Regions from separate parts of the Streptomyces sp. NPDC111516 genome, predicted to be linked through region 3. Evidence: riboswitches for the same ligand, from Rfam matches in the RefSeq annotation. Region 3 holds a riboswitch; each other region holds the start of a gene.
The links. Region 3 has a riboswitch for cyclic di-AMP ahead of ACZ7L9_RS25140 (C40 family peptidase). Riboswitches for the same ligand answer to the same signal wherever they lie in the genome.

Region 1 (7,322 bases), on a different contig from region 3:
CAGTCACTGGCGGTACGGGGCGGGCGAGGTGCACCGTTCGCTGTCGAAGCGCGCGTTCACGACAGCCGTGCAGCGGCTGCTGCCCGAGGTCACGGAGGCCGATCTGCGGCCGGCCCCGGCCGGGGTCAGGGCCCAGGCCGTGCTCCGGGACGGCACCCTGGTCGACGACTTCCTGATCCGCGAGGCACCGCACACCGTCCATGTGCTGAATGCTCCGTCGCCCGCCGCGACGGCCTCCCTGCCCATCGGGCGGGAGGTGGCACGCAGGGCGCTGCTCCGGGCAGGGGGGACGGGGTGGAAGCCGCCCGCCGTAGAATCGGGGCATTGTGTCTGAGCCCTTGAACCCCTCCGCAGATCACTCCGCGAACCCTTCCGCCCCGGCAGTCGGCGAGGCCGTGGCCGAGCCGAACAGCGCCGCAGCCGGGACGGGCGCCGTGTCCTCGGCCCAGAGCCCCTCCGCCCCGGCTGCCGGGATTCCGGACGATCTGCGCGCCGCCTCCTTCGAGCGGCAGCGCAGGCTGCGCCAGGAGCCGCGCTTCCCCGGCGGACCCGCCATCGATCCGGCCGGATCGCACCACGAGCGCCGGATCCGCAGCTTCCAGCCGCGCCGCAGCCGCGTCACGCCCGGCCAGGAGGACGCGCTGCTGCGGCTCTGGCCGCAGTGGGGCCTGGACATCGACGGACAGCGCGTCCTCGATCTGCCCGAGCTGTTCGACGGGCTCCCGGTCGTGCTGGAGATCGGTTTCGGCATGGGTGAGGCGACCGCGCAGATGGCGGCCGACGACCCGGGCACGGGCATTCTCGCCGTGGATGTGCACACTCCCGGCCAGGGCAATCTGCTCGGACTCGCGGACCGGAACGGACTGTCCAACATCCGGGTCGCCAATGGTGACGCGATCATCCTGCTGCGCGAGATGCTGAAGCCGGACTCGCTGGACGGGCTGCGGGTGTACTTCCCCGATCCCTGGCCCAAGAAGCGCCATCACAAGCGGCGGCTGATCCAGCCCGAGTTCCTCGATCTGGCGGCGCAACGGCTGAAGCCGGGGGCCGTGATCCACTGCGCGACCGACTGGGAGCCGTACGCCGAGCAGATGCTGGAGGTGCTGACCGCGCACCCGCTGTTCGAGAACACCCAGTCGGACGGCGGCTACGCGCCGCGACCGGCGTTCCGGCCGCTGACCCGGTTCGAGGGACAGGGCCTCGACAAGGGCCACGTCGTGCACGACCTGCTCTTCGCCCGCCGCTGAGACCCGCGTATTGAGCCGGAGACGGAACCTTCCGGACCCGGCGCCCCATGGCCAGGTGTCAGTGCTGCTCGTTAGGGTCAGTGGGTGGTCTCCGACGGGTCTGTCCAGCAGCGGCAGTCACAGCCGGCCGTCCCGCTTCTGGAGGAGCAGCGGGTCGGCGAGATCCTGGCTGCCGTGCCGGAGCGCAGGCACTGGCGTTACCGGCCGCGCCGCGTCGGCATGGTGTGGCGCAGCAGGACGTTCCGCATCGCGGTCGTGTGCACGGTGCTCACGCTGTGCGGACTGGCGATCCTGGCCCTGGTCCGCGATCAGACGGGCACCGAGGGGTTTCTCGTCGGTCTGGGTCTCGCCGTGCTGCCCGTACCGCTCCTCATGGCGGCGTTCCGCTGGCTGGACCGGGTCGAACCGGCGTCGTGGCGGAATCTGTTGTTCGCCTTCGCCTGGGGCGCGTTCGCGGCTGCCCTGGTCGCGATCCTGGCGAATTCGTTCGCGACCCGCTGGATAGCCACGGCCACCGCCGACCCGTCGAACGCCGACACGCTCGGAGCCACGGTCATAGCACCGGTCATCGAGGAGAGCGCCAAGGCCGCGGCCGTCCTGCTCATCTTCCTGTTCCGAAAACGGGAGTTCAACGGGATCGTCGACGGCATCGTCGTGGCCGGCTTCACCGCGAGCGGCTTCGCGTTCACCGAGAACATCCTGTACCTGGGCAACGCCTTCGGTGAGGACCAGCAGATCGGTACTTCGGGCGTCGTCTCGGTGACCGCCGCGACGTTCTTCGTGCGGGCGGTGATGTCGCCGTTCGCGCATCCGCTCTTCACGGTGCTGACCGGAATAGGCTTCGGGCTCGCCGCGGTCAGTGCGCGGCGCCGCCGGTTCCGCCGCGTCGTGCTGCCGTTGCTCGGTCTCGTCCTCGCCATGGGCATGCACGCCCTGTGGAACGGGTCGGCGTCCTTCGGCCCGTACAGCTTCTACGCCGTGTACGGGGTGTTCATGGTCCCGGTCTTCGGCCTGGTCACCTGGCTGGCGATCTGGTCGCGCCAGCGGGAGCTGCGTACGCTCTCCGCCGAGCTGCCCGCCTATGCGGCGGCCGGCTGGCTGACCCCCGCCGAACCGCTGGCCCTCTCCTCGATGCGGGCCCGCGGCATGGCCCGCGACGCCGCACGCCAACGACACACCGCCGCGGCCGGGGGAAGCTGGAGCAGCCCGTACGGACCGGCACCCTGGCCACCGCCATACGGGCCGGGATACGGGCCGACGTACGGCCCCGGATACCGGCCCGGGCCAGGCCCCGGGCCGGGATACGCGCCCGGATACACGTCGGCGCATACCCCGAGGCGCGGGCCGTCGGCACAGGTCAGAGCCCATGCCACAGCACAGGCCAAGGCCCACGGCAGGGCTGCCGCCCGCACCGTCGCCGAGTACGAATCGTTCGCGACCTCACTGGCCTCGCTGCGCCGGCAGGCCCGCCGCGGTGCCGCGGGCCCGGACTTCGCCGAACGCGAGCTGGAGCTGCTGCACCACCTCTGGCAACGCAGGGACGTGGCCGCCCCCGCCCTGACGTACGCCGCGCAGGCGACGGGCCGCCTGCGCGCCCCGTACATGTCCCCGGTCCCGGGGATTCCACCGCTGTACCAGCCGTACGACAGGGGCCACAATCCGTACCTGCTACCGCCGCAGTAGCCGGTCCCCGGACGGGCTGGTTCAGCAGTCAGGGCTCCGGCGCACCGCGTCCTTGGATCAGGCGGATGCCTCGGTGAGTTCCGCCAGTTCCTGCTCGGTCAGCCGGAGGTCGGCGACGGCCACCAGCGCGGGCAGCTGCTCGACCGTACGGGCCGAGGCGATCGGCGCGGCGACCGTCGGTCGGGACGCGAGCCAGGCCAGTGCGACGGTCGCGACCTCGGCGTCGTGCTCCTTGGCGACCTTGTCGAGTGCGTCCAGGACCTTCTGCCCCCGCTCCGACTCCAGGTACCCGCCGGCCTTCTCGGCGCGGGCGCTCTCCACCGAAGCCCCCGGACGGTACTTGCCGGTGAGGAAGCCGGAGGCCAGAGCGAAGTACGGGACGGCGGCGAGCCCGGCCCGGGCGGCCGTGTCCTGGAGCTCGCCCTCGTACGTGTCCCGCGAGACCAGGTTGTAGTGCGGCTGAAGGGCGACGTACCGGGCCAGCCCCTCGCGCTCCGAGAAGTCCAGGGACGCCTGGAGCCGCTCGGGGCCGATGTTGGAGGCGGCGATCTCCCGGACCTTGCCCTCCTTCACGAGTTCGTCGAGGGCAGTGATGATCTCCTCGACCGGGACGGTCTCGTCATCGAAGTGCGTGTAGTACAGATCGATGTGGTCGGTGCCGAGCCGGCGCAGCGACTCCTCGGCCGCGGCCTTGATGTTCGTGGCGGAGAGCCCCTTGTACGAGGGGTGGGCGCCGACCTTGGTGGCGACGACCATGTCGGAGCGGTTGGAGCGGGCCGCGAGCCACTTTCCGATGACGGTCTCCGACTCGCCGCCCTCGTTGCCCGGGATCCAGGCGGAGTAGGCGTCGGCGGTGTCGATGAAGTTGCCGCCCGCCGCAGCGTAGGCGTCCAGCACGGCGAACGAATGCTCCTCGTCGGCGGTCCAGCCGAAGACGTTGCCGCCGAGGGCGAGCGGGAAGACCTGGAGGTCGGAAGGGCCCAGCTTACGAAGAGAAGTCATAAATGGATCAACGGATTCCAGCACGCCCGCTATTCCGACAGACCGGCAGCCCTGACGTCGGGGGGTGAGCGTCAGGGCTGTCGGAGTTCTGGGTTCTGGCCGGCGAACCGGCTCGGATCGCGGGGATCGCCGGATCACGCGGACCGCTCGGATCACCCGGGCCTGGAGAACCGGGAGGGCGGTCTGCGGATCAGGGGTTGAGGCCCTTGCCGTGCAGCCAGGCCATCGGGTCGATGCCCGTACCGGAGGGGGTGTGGACCTCCAGGTGGAGGTGCGGGCCCGTCACGTTGCCGGTCGCGCCGACCCGGCCGATGGTCTCACCTGTGGTGACCTTCTGCCCGACGCTCACGCCGATCGAGGACTGGTGGCAGAACCACAGCTCCGTACCGTCGTCGAGCTCCAGCACCGTGCGGTAGCCGTACGAACCGGACCAGCCGGCCGACTTGATGGTGCCGCCGTGTATGGCCTTGATCGGCGTACCCGTCGGCGCCGCGAAGTCGAGGCCGGTGTGGTAGCCGGAGGACCACATCGTGCCGGCTTGGCCGAAGGTCGAGGTGATCGTGTACGAGGAGGTCGGGATGGCGTAGCTGGCGGCGAGCTTGGCGAGCCGCAGGGCCTCGGCCTTCTTCTTGGCCTCTTCCTCCGCCTTCTTCTTTTCGGCGGCGGCCTTGGCCTCGGCCGCTTCCTGCTGCTTCTTGGCCGCGTCCTGCTGCTTCTTGGCCTCGGCAGCGGCCTTCTCCGCGGCCTCCTTCTCCTGGGCGGCCTTGGCCTCGGCGGCGGCGGCGTCCTGCTGCTGCTCCGCCTGCTGGAGGATGCGCGCGCGGAGCGCCTCGCCCGCGTCCGCGGTGCCCTGCTCGGCCTCGGCGGTGGTGAGGCCGGCGGTGGTGAGCGGTGCGGCAGCGGCGGCGACAGCGGCCTTGTCGGCTTCGGACTCTCCGGAGAACAGAGAACCCACGCCCGGAAGGGACTTGGCGTCGGGAAGGTTGTTCGCGATGGAATCGGGAAGGGAGATGGACACCGGCGGCTTGCTCTGCGCGGAGGCCATGCCGCCCGCGCCGACCGCCGCGATGACGCCGACCCCGAGCACCGTGGAGCTACGGGCAAGGCCGTTGCGCTGCTTGGCGACGCGGTGCTTGCCGCGTACGGGGCGGACGGACTCCTCGGTGGGGTTCCACTCGTCCCAGCCGCGTTCGGGCTCACCGTTGCCGTCGGCGCGGAATTCGCCACCGAAGTCACCGGCGAAGTCGCCGCCCGGCTCGGTGCCGTACGCCGTTCCCGTCCCACCGGTCCCGTAGTCGGAGCCGGAACCGAAGTCGGCGTTGAAGCCGGAGTCGGAAGCGAAGCCGGAATTGGAACCGGATCCGAAGTCAGCGCCGTAACCGGAACCGAAGTCGGGGTTGAACCGAGAGGGGGCCTCGGGGGCAGGCTTGTTGGACGCCACGGGGGCGCACTCCTTTCCTTCCTTCTCGCCTACCGGGTTAGCTGACGGGTTCGGAGCAGGAAGGTCTCCTACGGGCCCCTTCGCCTCTCACGAGACACAGGTGTCCGATTCACCCCATGTAGGTGGTTCCCCGGTTCCCTTGCGGAATTCGGCGCTCGCGCACGGTGCCGCCACTGACGGCGGCTGGGACGACCGCGCTGCGTTATCGAACGTTAATAGACACCGGGGCCTGATTCCAAGCTGTTCCCAGTGATCGTTCACGTCTTTGGCCTGGACTTTACGGTGCACAACCGGGTGGAATGGGACGAGTTGATCGACCTTCAGCCACCACCCGGTTTCTGACGTTGCGTCAAATGTTATGCGGAGCGGCGCGCTTCGGTTACGTACGGTGGCATCCCTCGCTCAAGTCCGCGCCCGGCTCGCACGAAGCCCCCGCCTCATCCGTCACGCCCCTTTCAGACCCACGATCTTCACAGTCCTGCGCCGGCCCGGCTGCCCCTCCCCGGGACGTAGGACCGCGAGCAGCGCCATGTCGTCGGTCGTCTCACCCTCCGTGTACAGCCGCACGTCATCGGTCAGCGCGGACAGCAGCTCCTCGGGCCCCGGGAAGATCCGCCCCCGCAGCCGGGCCGCCGGGTCGTAGAAGACCCCGTCGGCGTTCCGCGCCTCGGAGAGGCCGTCCGTGTACAGGAGCAGGGTCGTCCCCGCCGGCAGATCCCACTCGTCCGACCGGTCGGGCCACGCCCCCAGGTCCATCCCGAGCGGCAGCGCAGGCACCGTGGGCCCCAGCACCTCCAGCGCCCCGTCCGGATGCAGCAGGATCGGCTCGGGGTGGCCGCGGTTGACGATCCGCACCCGGGGCAGCCCGGCCGGGATCTCGGCCAGCACGGCGGTGACGAAGCCCTCGACCGCGTCGAGCCCGCCCCGCCGCGTCCCCTCCCGCGCCAGCGCCCGCTCCAGCCGATGCGCCACGCCCTCCAGCGAACGCTCCTGCTCGGCTGCCTCCCGGAACGCCCCGATGATCACCGCCACCGACTCCACGGCGTCGAGCCCCTTCCCCCGTACGTCCCCGACCACCAACCGCACCCCGTACGGGGAATCCGTCACGGCGAACAGGTCACCGCCGACGAACTCCTCGGCCTGCGCCGCCTCGTACCGCGCCGCCACATGCAGCCCGCCGATCCGGTCGGACGGCTTCGGCAGCACCGCCCGCATGGCGGTCTCCGCGATGACCCGCGCGGACGCCAGCTGCTCATTGCTGCGCCGCACGACGCCGTTGATCACGACCGCGAGGACCGAGACGGTGGCCAGGGTGAGCAGCTCGATCAGCGGCACGATGTCCGGCAGCGTGTGGCTGTACAGCCGCAGCGCGACCACGGCCAGCATCGAGGCGATGGCGGTGCAGACGGTCCTGTACAGCGAGAAGAACGGCGCGGCGATCAGCGGCGCCGCCACGAACAGCGGAATGGCGGTGAACGTCGGCGGGGTGAACAAATCGAACGCCAGCCCGCCGAGGATCATCAGGGCGGGCAGCGCGCGGACGAACCGCCGGGTACGCGTGCCGTCCCCGGCATGTCTGCCGCGCCCCTTCAGCCGCTTCCACACCTGTGGTCTCCTGCCCGGTACGCGCGCGGCTGCGGACGGTACCGCGCCCCACCCCCAGGCTCGCCGGAGCGGAGTCGCGCGGCGACTCCTCGTCGGCCAATGGGGGTATGTACGTGGCGTAGCTCACACACCGGCCCGACCTGCTCCCTCGGGGGCCCACAGCTGGAACGACCCGGGCCCGGCACGCTGCATGCGTGCCGGGCCCGGGTCTTCAGTAGCGGGGACAGGATTTGAACCTGCGACCTCTGGGTTATGAGCCCAGCGAGCTACCGAGCTGCTCCACCCCGCGTCGGTGAACACAACTGTACGGCATCCGCGGCGGGCTCATGACCACTGAGCGAATC
Region 2 (7,322 bases), on a different contig from region 3:
CGGACGCACCCTATGTCCACGGAGCGCGCGGCCCGCACATGGTCGTCGCCGACGACGAACTCGGTGGAGCCGCCGCCGATGTCCACGACGAGATACGGCTTCTCGAAGTGGTCGCGGCCCGCCAGCTCCTTGGTGGCGCCGATGAAGGAGAACTCCGCCTCCTCGTCACCACTGATCACCTCGGGCTCGACGCCCAGGATGTCCAGCACACCGCGGACGAACTCGTCCCTGTTCTCCGCGTCGCGGGAGGCGGAGGTGGCGACGAAGCGGATCTTCCGCGCGCCGTGCTCCTTGATCACCTCGGCGTACCGGCGGCAGGCGGCGAAGGTCCGCTCGAGGGCCTCGGGCGCGAGCCGGCCGGTGCGGTCGACGCCCTGCCCGAGGCGGACGATCTCCATCCGCCGGTCGAGCTCGACGAGCTCACCGGTGGACGGGTCCGCATCGGCGACGAGCAGACGGATGGAGTTGGTACCGCAGTCGATGGCGGCCACGCGGGTCATGGGTGCTCCTAGAAATTCAGGCCCCTCCGCCCCCGTTCGAGCCCCTCCGGCGATTGAGGAGCGGGGGTCCGGGGGCGAAGCCCCCGGAGGGGGGAACGGTCAGTCCTCGTCCGGCACGCCGCACGGCGAAACGCACGGCCCCTTGCGCCACCACTCCGGCAGCATCGCGATCGCCTCGTCGCCCAGCGGGTTCACCCCGGGCCCCGCGGCCAGCGAATGCCCGACCAGCACGTGCAGGCACTTCACCCGGTCCGGCATGCCCCCCGCACTCGGGAAGCCCTCCAGCACCTCGATGGCGTCGCGCCGGGCGATGTAGTCCTCGTGCGCGGCCCGGTACGCGGCGGCCAGCTCGGGGTCCGTACCCAGGCGCTCGGTCATCTCCTTCATGACGCCGTTCGCCTCCAGCGTGCCGATCGCGGACGCGGCGCGCGGGCACGTCAGGTAGTACGTCGTCGGGAACGGCGTACCGTCCTCCAGCCGGGGCTGCGTCTCGACCACGTCCGGGTTGCCGCACGGGCAGCGGTGCGCGATCGCGCGCAGCCCGCGTGGCGGGCGGCCCAGCTGCTGCTGGAACGCGGCGATGTCCGCCTCGGTGGGGGCGGTGGACTCGGTCTGCGGAGGGGGGGTTTCCATGCCTGCCTAGGTTCTGATCGGGCTGCTCGAACTGCGGTTCTGCAGAGGGATGAAGGAGAACGAGGAGAGTCAGTCGCGGTCGGCGCTGTCGACGCCGTCCCAGAGGTTGGAGTGCCACGGCCGGTCGGAATCATCCGTCTCGCCGTTGCGCTCCTTGACCGCGTCGGGGTCGATCACCGTATAACCGGTCTCCCCGGGAAAAAGGTAGTGCAGGTGCTTGCGGGCCAGCTGCCTGACGTACGCGTCGTCCTGGAGGCGCGCCTTTTCGTCGCGCAGCTCCTCGGTGCGGGCGCCGGCCTCCTGCGCCAGGCGCTCCTGGTCGGCGATCTCGTCCCGCTGCGAGACGTACTGCCGCATCGGGTACGCGAGCGCCACCACCAGGGAGCAGACGACGAGAGCGAGGAAGGCCGCCCGGCCGGTGAGCCGGGAGCGGCGGGCCTGACGGCGGTTCTGCGACCGGTAGACACGGGCGGCGGTCTGCTCGCCGAGCAGCCGCAGCCGGGTCGCGGTGGAGAACCGGTCCCGGTCCTTCGCGGCCATGTCTCCGCCTCCCCATTACGCACGTCCGTCCCCGCACACGGTACGGGACCGAGTGCGGGGACGGACGGAAGCCGATTCCTTCGGCCGAAGGGGCCGGTGCTCAGCCCTTGCTGTGCCTACTGGTTCGCAGAGCGGCTGTGCCTACCAGCTTGCAGAGCGGCTGTGCCTACTGGTTCGCAGAGCCGCTGTGCCTACTGGTTCGCAGAGCGGCTGTGCCTACTGGTTCGCAGAGCGAAACCGGGGGAACGCCGAGCGGCCCGCGTACACCGCGGCGTCGTCGAGGATCTCCTCGATGCGCAGCAGCTGGTTGTACTTGGCGACGCGGTCCGAGCGGGCCGGGGCGCCGGTCTTGATCTGGCCGCAGTTCACCGCGACGGCGAGGTCCGCGATGGTGACGTCCTCGGTCTCGCCGGAGCGGTGGGACATCATGCACTTGAAGCCGTTGCGCTGGGCGAGCTCGACGGCGTCCAGGGTCTCGGTCAGCGAACCGATCTGGTTGACCTTGACGAGCAGGGCGTTGGCGGAGCCCTCCTCGATGCCGCGGGCCAGGCGCTCCGGGTTGGTGACGAAGAGGTCGTCGCCGACGATCTGCACCTTGGCGCCGAGCCTGTCGGTGATGACCTTCCAGCCGGCCCAGTCGTCCTCGTACAGCGGGTCCTCGATGGAGACCAGCGGGTAGGCGGAGACGAGCTCCTCGTAGTACTCCGTCATCTCGGCGGCCGAGCGGGACTTGCCCTCGAACTCGTACGTGCCGTCCTTGTAGAACTCGGACGCGGCGACGTCGAGCGCGAGCGCGATGTCCTTGCCCGGGACGTAGCCGGCTTCCTTGATGGCCTCGACGATGAGGTCGAGGGCGGCGCGGTTCGACTCCAGGTTCGGCGCGAAGCCGCCCTCGTCGCCGAGACCGGTCGAAAGTCCCTTGGTCTTCAGGACCTTCTTCAGCGTGTGGTAGACCTCGGCACCCCAGCGCAGGGCCTCGGAGAAGGACTCCGCGCCGATCGGGGCGATCATGAACTCCTGGATGTCCACGTTGGAGTCGGCGTGCGACCCGCCGTTGAGGATGTTCATCATCGGAACGGGCAGCAGGTGCGCGTTCGGGCCGCCGAGGTAGCGGAAGAGCGGCAGGTCCGAGGCCTCGGAGGCGGCGTGGGCCACGGCCAGCGAGACGCCGAGGATGGCGTTGGCGCCGAGCGAGCCCTTGTTCTCGGTGGCGTCCAGGTCGAACATCGCCTGGTCGATCAGCCGCTGCTCGGTCGCGTCGTAACCGACGAGCTCCGGGCCGATCTGCTCGATCACGGCGAGGACGGCCTTCTCCACGCCCTTGCCCTGGTAGCGGTTGGGGTCACCGTCGCGAAGCTCAATGGCCTCGAACGCACCGGTGGAGGCGCCGGACGGCACGGCAGCACGGCCCGTGCTGCCGTCGTCGAGGCCAACCTCGACCTCGACCGTGGGGTTCCCCCGGGAGTCGAGGATTTCCCGGGCTACGACGACGTCGATGGACGGCACGAGGCATCTCCTTCTGGGATATGACACTGGTTGTGCAGGGTCACTTTGGCCTTGCGACAAGAGCCTAACCGGCCCGGCCCGATCAGTCGGACGACCGCCCGACCCCTGGGACGAAAAACGACCCAAGGGCGCGCACCGCCGGACAAACCGTCAGAATTTTACTGGTCAGTAACTACAACAGTTGAACGATCACACAGAGGTGAAGCGTCACGCAGGGGTGGCGCGCGACACAGGAAACCCCGGCCCGGCGCATACGGGGGAATGCGCGCCGGGCCGGGGTGCTCGGGGAGGAGAGGTCCTGGACTACTTGGTCAGGTGCAGCTGCTGACCCGGGTAGATCAGGTCCGCGTCCTTGACGATGTCCTTGTTCAGCTCGAACAGCCGCTGCCAGCCGCCCTCGACCTTGTGGTCGGCGGCGATCTTGCTCAGGGAGTCGCCGGAGGCGACCTTGTACTCGCCGTCACCCTTCTTGACCTTCTGGCCGGTCGGGGTGGTGACGGTCTTCTTCGACTCGGCCTGCGGGGCGGCGGAGCGGTCCGAGCGGGTGGCGGCGGGGGCCTCGGTGCGCTCGGCCCGCTTCGGTGCGGCCGGGGCGCTCTGCTGCTTGGTGGCGCCGGAGTTCGAGGAGGAGCCGGTGTCGACGCCCGGGTTCACACCGTCGTTGGTCAGGTTGCCGGCTCCGGCACAGCCCCAGGCGCCCGGACCCTGCATGGCGAGGAGCTTCTCTGCGGTGGCGATCTGCTGGGCCTTGGTGGCCAGGTCGGCACGGGGGGCGTACTGCGTACCGCCGGCGGCGGCCCAGCTGGACTGCGAGAACTGCAGACCGCCGTAGTAGCCATTGCCGGTGTTGATGGACCAGTTACCACCCGACTCGCACTGGGCAACGGCGTCCCAGGTGGCGACGGAGGCGGCGGAGGCGCCGGTCGCACCCATCAGCGGAACGGCCACGGCGGCACCGGCGACACCGGCGAGCGTGGCGACACGGACAGCCTTGGACGGGCGGCGGTGCTTGCCCTTGCTGGAAAGCAGCATGGAACTTCTCCTCACCGACGCCTACGAGGTGAGCTGTCGGGTTCGGGCCAAGTGAGTTGCCCGGTCGCACGTCCTAGCACGCGACTTCACCCCAAGCCGGTCCTGATGCGTCCTTCGACGATCGGGCCCGGCGCCTACCTGGGTCCCCCGCTCCTGCCTACGGCGCTTTACGCGTCTGTTCCCTTCGACCGACGGCAGGATTCGGCGTGACGGTCGACGGGGCCCGCGGTGCGAGCGGTTCCGACCGTAAACATAGGCAACCCCCACTTTCAAAGACGGACACATCAGACAATCAGCCCTTACTTGCATGTGAGGAACCGTCGTTTTCGCAGGTGGGGGGCGATACGACAGGACTCCCCGGGCGCGACACGCCAATTGACACAAAGAGACCCATGTCTCACTTACGCATAAGCGGACATAGGCCTCTGAACTACCCCGATTTTTGGGGCTCTTTTAGCCGATTTTCAGACCGCCCTCACTCGGCCTTCACGCCGAGATCGAGACGCTGGCCGGGGAGGACGAGGTCCGGGTCGGAGCCGACGGCACCTCTGTTGGTCTCATAGAGCGCAGGCCAGCCACCAGGAACTTTCTGTGCGTCAGCAATCGCCCAGAGGTTGTCGCCGGGGCGGACGGTGTACGTGCCATCGGCGGCCGACGCGCCCGCATCGCGTGTGTCACCGTCGCCACGGGAGGCGTGGCGACCCGACTCACGATCGAGGCTGCCGTCCGCGCCCCGACTCCCCTCGGGGGCCGGTGCGCCGCGGTGTTTGCCACCCGTACGGCCGGAGGAATCGGATGAATCTCGCGTATCGGGTAGTTCGGGCGCGTCGGAGGACGGGGCGGCCGACTCGGTGGCCGAACGCTTCGCGGGGGTCCCGGTCCGGCCAGCCGACCCGTGGGCACCGTCCGAGCGCTTCGAACCGCCCGTCCTGTCCGTGGCGCCCGAGGCCCTGTCCGACGGCGTGGCGTCATCGGACGGGGACGCCGACGCGCCGTCAGCCGGCTTCGTGCTCCGCGTCGGCTCGGAGGAGGGCGCGACCCCGGGATCGACGCCTGGCAGCGTCCCGTCCTCCGCGAGGCCGGAGATGACCGCGCAGCTGGGCCAGGCCCGCGGACCCTGGTCCTCCAGGACCTTCTCGGCCACGGCTATCTGCTGCGCGCGGCTGGCGAGGTCGGCGCGCTCGGCGTACGCCTCACCGCCGTACGCCTTCCAGGTCTCCTGTGAGAACTGCAGGCCGCCGTAGAAGCCGTTGCCGAGGTCGGCGCTCCACATGCCGCCGCTCTCGCACTCGGCCACCCGGTCCCAGGTCGTGGCGTCGGCCGCGTGCGCGCCGGCCGCGCCGAGCAGTGGGATGGCGATGGCCGATCCCGTCACGCCCGCGGCGACGACGATGGCGGGTGCCTGACGAGGGCGACGGTGTCTGCCGTTCGCGGAGCCCATGGGGATGCCTTCCGTGTGACTGACGAGTGACTGGTGAGTCGAACGGTGAACCTAGCGGGACTCGAACGCGCGTCACAAGTCGATGCAGCGCAGATCACGTGAAAGTCACAGGGTTGACTCAGTGTCACCTTGCGTCGAGGCACACCCCGGCCGGAACTCCACGGGCAGCGTGCGCAGTCCGCGCATGATGAGCCCGCCACGCCACCGCAAATCGGTAGCTTCCACCGCAAGTCGCAGGTCAGGAAGGCGCCTCAGGAGCGTGGCAAGCGCGGTCTGTCCCTCCAGCCGGGCGAGCGGCGCTCCCAGGCAGTAGTGGATGCCGTGCCCGTATCCGAGGTGCTGATTGTCACTCCGTGCGAGGTCGAGCGTGTCGGGGTCCTCGAAGCGTTCCGGGTCGCGGTCGGCGGCGGCGAGGACGACGAGTACGGGGTCGCCGGCCGCGATCTCCTGCCCGCCGAGCGTCAGCGGCTCGGTGGCGAACCGCCAGGTCGCCAGCTCCACCGGACCGTCGTACCGCAGCAGTTCCTCGACCCCGGTCTCCAGCAGCCGGCTCTCCTCCGCGTCGAGGGAGAGTTGCAGCCGCTCGCGCTGTGCGGGGTTGCGCAGCAGGGCGTACACCCCGTTGCCGATGAGATTGACCGTCGTCTCGAATCCGGCGAAGAGGAGGATGAAGGCCATGGCCGCGGCCTCGTTCTCGGTGAGGTGCTCGCCGTGGTCGCTGGCCCGGATCAGCCCCGAGATCAGATCGTCCCCCGGGTTCTCCCTCTTACGGTGGATCAGTTCGGCGAGATAGCCGCGCATCTTCTTCACCGACCTGGCCACCCCGCCGCGCGGGCCGCCGCCGTGCCGGATCATCATGCCCGCCCAGTCCCGGAAGTCGTCCTGGTCCTCGGGCGGGACGCCGAGCAGATCGCAGATCGCGTAGATGGGGAGAGGGAACGCGAAGTCGTGGATGAGGTCCGCCTTCCCCTCCGCGATGAAGCGGTCGATGAGGCGGTCCGTCAGTTCCTGCACGCGCGGGGCGAACTCGGCGACCCGGCGCGGGGTGAACGCCTTGGAGACGAGGCGGCGCAGCCGGGTGTGGTCGGGCGGGTCGATGTTCAGCAGATGCGTCATCAGCTCCGCCTTGCGCTCGCCCGGGATGCCCGTCTTCCCCTTGGCGTGCGCCGGCTCGGCGTGGTGCGCCGGGTTCTTGGAGAGCCGGGTGTCGGCGAGGGCCTGCCGGGCATCCGCGTACCGGGTCACGAGCCAGGCCTCGACGCCGCTGGGCAGTGCGGTGCGGTGCACGGGGCTGTGCTCGCGCAGCCAGGCGTAGGCCGGATACGGGTCGGTGGCGAACTCCCACGTGAAGAGTTCGGGTGCGTCGGGTGGGCGGGCGGCGGGGCTGTGGTTCACCCCCCGACGTTATCCGTTGCCCTCCGCCGCCCGGATGGCGTCCCGGTAGGCGCGGCCCGCAGCCCGTAGTGCGGCCTCGGGGTCGATGCCGTCGCGTTCGGCGCGTACGGCGAGGGCGAGGAGCTCGTAACCGATGCCGCCGCCCGTGGGGAGCGCCACGTCGAGCCCCGCGGTACGGACCCGGCCGGCCAGTTTCGCCGCCAGGGCCAGCCCGGGCTGGCCGAGTGGCACGCCGTCGGTGACCGAGTCGCGCTGCTTCTCGACGGCCTTGGTCC
Region 3 (7,322 bases):
GACCAGCCGGGTGGCCAGCCGCACGGCGGGCTCATGGGTGAGCCCGCCGAACATCACATGGCTCATCCGGTCCAGCTGGCCGCGTGCCGCCTCGTTGAGCACCGGGTGGTTGTAGCCGTGCACCGCCGACCACCACGACGACATGCCGTCGACCAGCTCGTGCTGTCCGTGGGCCGGTTCGGCGAGCCGGAGCCGTACTCCGGACGCGGACTCCACGACCAGCGGCTCCTGACGTCCCGGCATGGGGCCGTACGGATGCCAGACGTGGGCCCGGTCCAGGGACCGCAGCTCGGCCGGGGCGAGGGCCTCAGGCATTGGGGGCGAGGTCCGTGCCCGCACCGCGACGGCGTACCGACACCAGGTCCGTGCGCGCTGCCGGGACCTCGCCGGGCTCGGCCACGGCATCCCGGGGCGCGTCGCCGCACGGCGCGCACCCGCCGTCGTGCGAACCGCAGCCGCCACCCGTCGGCGCACGGTGCGCGGGCAGCGTCGTCGTCCCCGCTCCCTCCACCTCGAAACCGGCGTCCGCGATCATGTCCAGATCCGCCTGCCCCGCCTGCCCCTCACTGGTCAGGTAATCACCCAGGAAGATCGAGTTGACCAGGTGCAGAGCGAGCGGCTGCATCGAGCGCAGATGCACCTCGCGTCCGCCCGCGAGCCGGACCTCCGCATCCGGGCAGACGAACCGGACCATCGCCAGAATGCGCAGGCACCGCTGGGGGGTGAGGTTCCACTCCTTGGCCAGCGGGGTTCCCTCGAACGGGATCAGGAAGTTCACCGGCACCGAGTCCGGGTCCAGCTCCCGCAGCGAGAAGACGACATCCACCAGATCGGCGTCGCTCTCGCCCATCCCGGCGATCAGCCCGGAGCACGCCGAGAGTCCGGCGGCCTGCGCCTGCTGCACGGTCTCCACCCGGTCCGCGTAGGTGTGGGTGGTGGTGATGTCCCCGTACGTCCCCTCGGACGTGTTGAGGTTGTGGTTGTACGCGTCGGCGCCCGCCGAACGCAGCCGGTCGGCCTGCCCGTCGGAGAGCAGACCGAGACAGGCGCACACCTCGACGCCCTCGTGCTGATCCTTGATCGCCTCGATGGTCTCCGACACCCGGTCGACATCACGGTCCGTCGGTCCGCGACCGCTCGCCACCAGACACACCCGCTTGGCGCCACCTGCCACCCCGGCCGCGGCGGCCTTCGACGCCTCATCCGGTTTCAGCCAGGTGTACTTGAGGATCTCGGCCTTCGAACCGAGCCGCTGCGAGCAGTACGAGCAGTCCTCGGGGCAGAGCCCGGACTTGAGATTGACCAGATAGTTCAGTTTCACGCGCCGCCCGAACCACTGACGGCGCACCCTTCCGGCTGCGGCCACCACGTCGAGCAGATCGTCGTCCGAGGTCGCCAGTACGGCGAGTGCTTCTTCGCGGGTCGGCAGCTCGCGCCGCAGCCCCTTGTCCACCAGCGTGTTCAGGAGGTCCATGACGTTGATCCTGGCCTACGGCACGGCCCGCAGCCAAGGAGGAACCGGACAACAGAGCCCGCCGAGGGTGTGTGTATTGCCACACCATGACCTGTTGCGCGCCCGGCTAGGCTCTGTGAGCTGCCTACAAAAGGGACCGCTCATGTCGTTCGCCCCGTTCGACTGGATCGACGACGAGGCGCGCCGCCGCGCGGACGCCGGACTCGTCCGTACGCTCCGCCCGCGGCCCGCCGAACCAGAACTCCTGGACCTCGCGAGCAACGACTATCTGGGCCTGACCCGGCACCCCGAGGTCACCGCTGCCGCCGCCGAGGCCGCCCGCCGGTGGGGTGCGGGTGCGACCGGATCGCGGCTCGTCACCGGCTCCACCGCCCTGCACGCCGAACTCGAACACGAGCTGGCCGAATTCTGCGGGTTCGAGGCGGCTCTGGTCCTGTCATCGGGGTACGCGGCCAATCTCGCCGCCCTCACCGCGCTCACCGGCCGCGGCTCGCTGATCGTCTCCGACGCGGGCAACCACGCTTCGATCGTGGACGGTTGCCGGCTCTCCCGGGCCGAGACCGCCGTCGTGCCGCACGCCGACCCCGGCGCGGTGCGCAAGGCCCTGCAGACACACGACGGCCGTGCGCTGGCGGTCAGCGACTCGGTCTTCTCGGTCGACGGCGACGCCGCGCCGCTGCCCGAACTGGCCGACGTCTGCCGGACGGAGGGCGCCGCACTGCTCGTCGACGACGCGCACGGTCTGGGCGTACTGGGGGACGGCGGCCGGGGCGCGCTCGCCGCCGCCGGTCTCGCGGGCGGCGACGGAATCGTCACCACGCTCACCCTCTCCAAGTCCCTGGGCAGCCAGGGGGGAGCGGTCCTCGGTCCTGCCCAGGTCATCGAACACCTGGTCAACACGGCCCGGTCATTCATCTTCGACACGGGTCTCGCGCCGGCCGCCGCGGGCGCCGCGCTGGGTGGCCTGCGGCTGCTCGGCCGCGAGCCGGAGCGCGCCGAACGAGTCCGTGACGTCGCCACCGCGCTGTACGAGCGGCTGACCGCCGCCGGCCTGACCGCCGTACGCCCAGACGCCGCCGTGGTCTCGGTACGGGCGCCCTCGGCGGACGCGGCGGTGCGCTGGGCGGCCGACTGCCGTACCGCGGGACTCGCGGTGGGATGCTTCCGGCCGCCGTCGGTGCCGGACGGCATTTCCCGGCTGCGGCTGACCGCGCGCGCCGATCTGACCGAGGAGCAGATCGCCGAGGCGGTGGCGATCGTGCGGCGGACCGCTCCCGTCAGCTGACCGAACCCCGGTGCAGGCCGGAGACGAAAGAGGTCCAGGCCGCCGCGGAGAACCGCAGCGGTGGCCTGGACACATCCTTGGAGTCCCGCACGGCCAGCTGTTCGTCACCGAACGGCGCGGCCTCCACGCAGTTGTTCATCCCCGTGCTGCGGCTGCTGCGCCGCCACCGTAACGAGTGCTGTGCGAAGCAATCCGACATGACGCCCCCCTCGGGCGGTCCGGGTTCACTGATCGTCGCGGTCGATCGCGGCGATGAGGTCCAACGAGTGCTGCGGCGACAGCGCGTGCGCCTGCATCGTGCGGAAGGCCGAGCTGTACGCCTCAAGGTCTTCTTTCCGCTCCAGATAGAGGCTACTCGTCAAATGGTCGAGAACTACCACGTCCAGATCAGAAGTGTTCGGAAATGAGAAAATAACGAAAGGTCCGGTGAGGCCGGCATATTCACCGCCCGAGAACGGCAGCAACTGGAGTCGCACATGGGGAAGTTGAGCCACTCGGGTCAGATGACGCAGCTGATTTCTCATCACCCGGCGCCCGCCGACCCGGCGCCGCAGCACCGCCTCGTCGAGCACCGCGCTCAGCCGCAGTGGCGGATCGGTCCGCAGCACCCCCTGCCGGGCAAGCCGTACCTCCACCAGGGAATCCAGTTCGCCGGCGGGCAACCCGTCCAGCGACGCCCGGGTCACCGCACGGGCGTAGTCCGCCGTCTGCAGGAGCCCGGGCACCACCGAGGTCTCCAGGGTGCGCGCGGTCCGAGCCTGGGACTCCAGACTGATGAAGTCGCGGTACTGGGGCGGAATCAGACCGCGATACGCATGCCACCAGCCGGTGCCGCCCCCACCCGCCGAACCCGCCAGTCCCTCCAGGAGCGTCCGCAGTTGCGGGTCGTCCACGCCGTACGCGTCCAGCAGCCGTGCCACATCGGCCGGCCGCACTCCACTGACACCGGTCTCGATCCGGCTCACCTTCGACTGGTGCCAACCGAGCATCCGCCCGGCGTCCCGGCTGGTCAGCCCCGACGCCAGACGCAGACTCCGCAGCTCCTCCCCGAGCTTGCGGCGTCGTACCACAGGACCGTGCTGCATCTGCGGCCTCCCTCCCTCTCCGCTCCTCTTCCTGCCGAGCGGACAGTGTGACGCCCGCATACGGTTTTGCGTGGCTGGGTTCACCGCATTGAGCGATAGATATATGCATATCTTGGTGGATCGCCGCCAGAGGGGGCAGCATCAGTGGCAATCTGGCGCGAAGCGCAACCGGGTCCGATCGCGAGTCGGTCCGGGTGGGAAAGGGACGGCTCGCCATGGCAGACCACCAAGAAGCAAGCATCACTCTGCCGAGCGAGCCGGTGTCGGTCGCGGCGGCCCGGAGATATGTGGACCGGGTACTCACCGAATGGGGCCTGGCCACCGCCACGGAGTTCGCCGACGGCATCCGGCTCATCGTTTCGGAACTCGCGACCAACGCCGTCCAGCACACCTTCGGACAGTCGCCCACCTTCACCGTGGACCTGAGGCTGGAGCGGGAGGAGCAGCTGCATCTGGGGGTGACGGACAGTCACCCGCGCTGGCCCCGGCGGCTGCCCGCCGCCGTTCAGCAGGACAACGGACGGGGCATGGTGATCATCCGCTCTCTGGCCAAGGAGTGCGGAGGCCGGCTCACTGTCACCCCCACCGCCGACGGCGGCAAGACGGTCTGGATCGCGCTCCCGTGGAGCATCCCCGTACAGAACTGACCGGCCTTCCGATCTGCCCCGTTCCCCGGGCAGGCCGACGGCTACGCCTCGCTCGCTGATCGAACACCCGGGATGCCGCGCTAGATTGACGGACCGATTCTTGTCCATAGGCAGTTGGAGACCCTCGGTGACCGAAGTTGTGGTGTTTCACCATGCTCAGGGCCTCACCTCGGGCGTGACCGCCTTTCCCGACGAACTGCGCGGTGACGGGTTCGCCGTGCGTACGCCCGACCTGTACGACGGCCGTACCTTCGACACCCTGGAGGCGGACTGGTGTACGCGGAACAGATCGGCGTCGAGGCACTCGGTGACGGCCGGTTCCACGTCCGGGTGGGCGCGACGGAAGGCGCTCAGGACCGGCGGAAACAGATGGACGCCCGCGGTGGTGAACGTACCGACGCGCAGACGTCCGCCGGAGAGCCCGGAGAGGTGGGCCAGCTCATGGCGGGCCTGGTCCATCTCGTCGAGGATCCGTCGTGCGCGTCCGACCAGCAGCTCGCCGGCGGCTGTGAGGTGGGCCCCTCAGTGGCGGCGGACCAGCAGCGCGGCGCCCGCCTCCCGCTCCAGTTCGGCGGGCTGCTGGGAGAGGGCGCAGGCGCGGTAGCGGCTCCCGAGGGCCTTGCTGCTTGCGACGATCGTCGTGCTGCTCACGTTGGTCTGGTTCCACGCCGTGGCGCTCCTGGTGGACCGGATGGGCCGGTGGCTGCGCAGGCCGCGTACCTCCCGCGCCATCGAGGGCGGCAGTGGCACGGCGCTCACCGCGTTGGGGCCGGTGCCGGCGTCCGGCCCTCTGCTGCACTGAGGTTCTCAGCTGCGCTGAGACCGCGTCAGCGGACCCGACCGTAAGAGACGCGCTTCGTCCAGATCTTCTCCAGCCGGACCACCGCACCGGTCCTCGGTGAGTGCCAGATCTTGCCGTGACCGGCGTAGATCCCCACGTGGTAGACGAAGCGGCCGGAGTGGAAGAAGACCAGATCGCCGCGTTGCCTGTGCGAGGCCGGGATATGACGAGTCTTGTTGTACTGCTGCTGGGCCGTGCGGGGGAGCTTCTTGCCCGCCTTCCTGAACGAATAGACCGTCAGCCCCGAGCAGTCGAAGCGGTTGGGGCCGATGGCCCCCCATCTGTACGGCGATCCCTTCTTGGACGCGGCGACCTTGAGCGCCTTCATGGAGAGGGGCGCCGCTTGGGCCTCCGTTGTGGCGCCCGGGGCGAGCATGGTGCCGCCGACGGCGGCCAGAGTCAGAACCGAGGCCGTACCGGCCCGGGCGAGCAGAGACGGGACATGAACCTGCGCAGTCATGCGCAACCCTTCGTCAGCCGCCTGTGAAGGATGACCTGTCGGGTTCGGGCTGGCGAAGTTGCCCGGCCGCGCTCGGCGGCTTCACCCCGAGGGCCGACCGGAGATCCGGTCGACCCGTTGTGCTCGGGTCCTCCACTCCTGCCGATCCACTTTTGTCGACCAGACATCCGGACGGCGGCAGGACTCGGCGTCCGCCCGGACCGCCCCGTCGCTGTGGCGGGGGCTTGTCGTCCCAGGGATCTTGACTCACCGACTGCCGGATTTCCGAGGAGGAACGACGAATTGTGTGGCTCCTCACGGATGACCCGTTCGGGTGGAGCCGACGGTTTCGGGAGTGCTGACGGTCATTCGGACCGGTCCCCGTACCAGGGGTGGAATCGCAGATTCCGCTCATTGCCCGCCCGGAGAACGCAAGTGGAGAATTCCCTCATGAGAGGAAGTTTCTACGCCGAAAGAGCGAGGAATTTTGATGTGACCACCGGGCGTGTCGCGAAGGGGAGTTGGGTGCCTCCTTCCGGGTGGGGGCAGGGGAGCCGGCTGGTCCCGACCGGCCTGGCGACGAAAGGGTTGATCAACTCGCCGGAGCGGGGGGCAGGGTGACGCGTCCGGCCCGCCGTTCCCCGTCCAGCACCCGCAGCGCCCGGACCAGGGTGGCGGCGTGGATCTGTGCTTCGCCGCGCTCGTGCATCAACGCGAGGGCGTCCCGCAGCGCACCCGCCCGTGAGGCCAGTGCCTGCGCGGCCCGCAGTGCGCCGTAGGTGTCGCTGCCGCGGGCCGGATTGATCCGGCCCAGCTGGTCGAGGACTTCGAGATAGCGGTCGATGAACTCGCCCTCGGCGCACGTCAGTGCGGGCAATGGTGGCAACTCGGATGGCGGCACAGGGCGTTCACCGCGCGCCGTGCGACGGGAGCGACGACTTCCGGTTCTCCACGATGTGGTCCACCAGTCCGTACGCCTTGGCGCCCGAGGCGTCGAGGATGAGATCGCGCTCGATGTCGGTGGCGATCTGTTCGGCGCCGCGGCCGGTATGGCGGGCCAGCAGCGTGGTGAGCATCTCTTGGACCCGCTCCAACTCCCTCGCCTCGATCTCCAGATCGGACGGCTGGCCCTGCACCGGCTCGGTGAGCTCGGGCTGCTGAACGACGACCCGCGCCCCGGGCAGTGCGTGCCGCCTGCCGGGAGCGCCCGCCGCGAGCAGCACCGACGCGCAGGAACCTGCCTGGCCGAGGCAGTAGGTCTCCACCTCGCAGGTGAGGTACTCCATCGTGTCGTAGATCGCCGACATGGCCCCGAACGAGCCGCCGGGGGAGTTGATGTAGAGGGAGATGGGCCGGTCCGGGGCGGCGTGTTCCAGGTACATGAACTGGGCGACCAGATCGTTGGCCGCGGTGTCGTCGACCGGGGTGCCGAGGAAGACGATCCGTTCGGCGAGCAGCTTGGAGTACGGGTCGAGGGTGCGGGTCCCGTTGGTCGTGCGCTCGGTGAACTCGGGCAGCACGTAGCGGGCGGCAGGACGGAACAGCATGAAC

Region 1: it holds a riboswitch for cyclic di-AMP, as region 3 does, so the genes downstream of both, ACZ7L9_RS10180 (M23 family metallopeptidase) here and ACZ7L9_RS25140 (C40 family peptidase) in region 3, are expected to answer to the same signal.
Region 2: it holds a riboswitch for cyclic di-AMP, as region 3 does, so the genes downstream of both, ACZ7L9_RS29310 (transglycosylase family protein) here and ACZ7L9_RS25140 (C40 family peptidase) in region 3, are expected to answer to the same signal.

Annotation. Positions count from the first base shown of each region.
Region 1 covers NZ_JBVKBV010000003.1:483,356-490,677, reverse strand. The annotation lists gene lhgO (L-2-hydroxyglutarate oxidase) at 1-334, shown strand, start outside; gene trmB (tRNA (guanosine(46)-N7)-methyltransferase TrmB) at 327-1,247, shown strand; gene ACZ7L9_RS10190 (PrsW family intramembrane metalloprotease) at 1,332-2,930, shown strand; gene ACZ7L9_RS10185 (aldo/keto reductase) at 2,988-3,932, opposite strand; gene ACZ7L9_RS10180 (M23 family metallopeptidase) at 4,123-5,373, opposite strand; cyclic di-AMP (ydaO/yuaA leader) riboswitch at 5,385-5,537, opposite strand; gene ACZ7L9_RS10175 (PP2C family protein-serine/threonine phosphatase) at 5,818-6,978, opposite strand; tRNA gene ACZ7L9_RS10170 (tRNA-Met) at 7,194-7,267, opposite strand.
Region 2 covers NZ_JBVKBV010000020.1:93,566-100,887, forward strand. The annotation lists gene ACZ7L9_RS29290 (Ppx/GppA phosphatase family protein) at 1-500, opposite strand, end outside; gene ACZ7L9_RS29295 (DUF501 domain-containing protein) at 600-1,133, opposite strand; gene ACZ7L9_RS29300 (FtsB family cell division protein) at 1,203-1,673, opposite strand; gene eno (phosphopyruvate hydratase) at 1,890-3,179, opposite strand; gene ACZ7L9_RS29310 (transglycosylase family protein) at 3,483-4,211, opposite strand; cyclic di-AMP (ydaO/yuaA leader) riboswitch at 4,215-4,386, opposite strand; gene ACZ7L9_RS29315 (transglycosylase family protein) at 4,687-5,652, opposite strand; gene ACZ7L9_RS29320 (cytochrome P450 family protein) at 5,758-7,047, opposite strand; gene ACZ7L9_RS29325 (nucleoside triphosphate pyrophosphohydrolase) at 7,057-7,322, opposite strand, start outside.
Region 3 covers NZ_JBVKBV010000015.1:10,408-17,729, reverse strand. The annotation lists gene ACZ7L9_RS25180 (adenosylmethionine--8-amino-7-oxononanoate transaminase) at 1-315, opposite strand, end outside; gene bioB (biotin synthase BioB) at 308-1,474, opposite strand; gene ACZ7L9_RS25170 (8-amino-7-oxononanoate synthase) at 1,617-2,759, shown strand; gene ACZ7L9_RS25165 (DUF397 domain-containing protein) at 2,752-2,958, opposite strand; gene ACZ7L9_RS25160 (helix-turn-helix domain-containing protein) at 2,984-3,844, opposite strand; gene ACZ7L9_RS25155 (ATP-binding protein) at 4,060-4,491, shown strand; partial or broken gene ACZ7L9_RS25150 (LysR family transcriptional regulator) at 4,648-5,142, opposite strand; partial or broken gene ACZ7L9_RS25145 (LysE family translocator) at 5,099-5,293, shown strand; gene ACZ7L9_RS25140 (C40 family peptidase) at 5,319-5,792, opposite strand; cyclic di-AMP (ydaO/yuaA leader) riboswitch at 5,796-5,960, opposite strand; gene ACZ7L9_RS25135 (hypothetical protein) at 6,364-6,672, opposite strand; gene ACZ7L9_RS25130 (ATP-dependent Clp protease proteolytic subunit) at 6,680-7,315, opposite strand.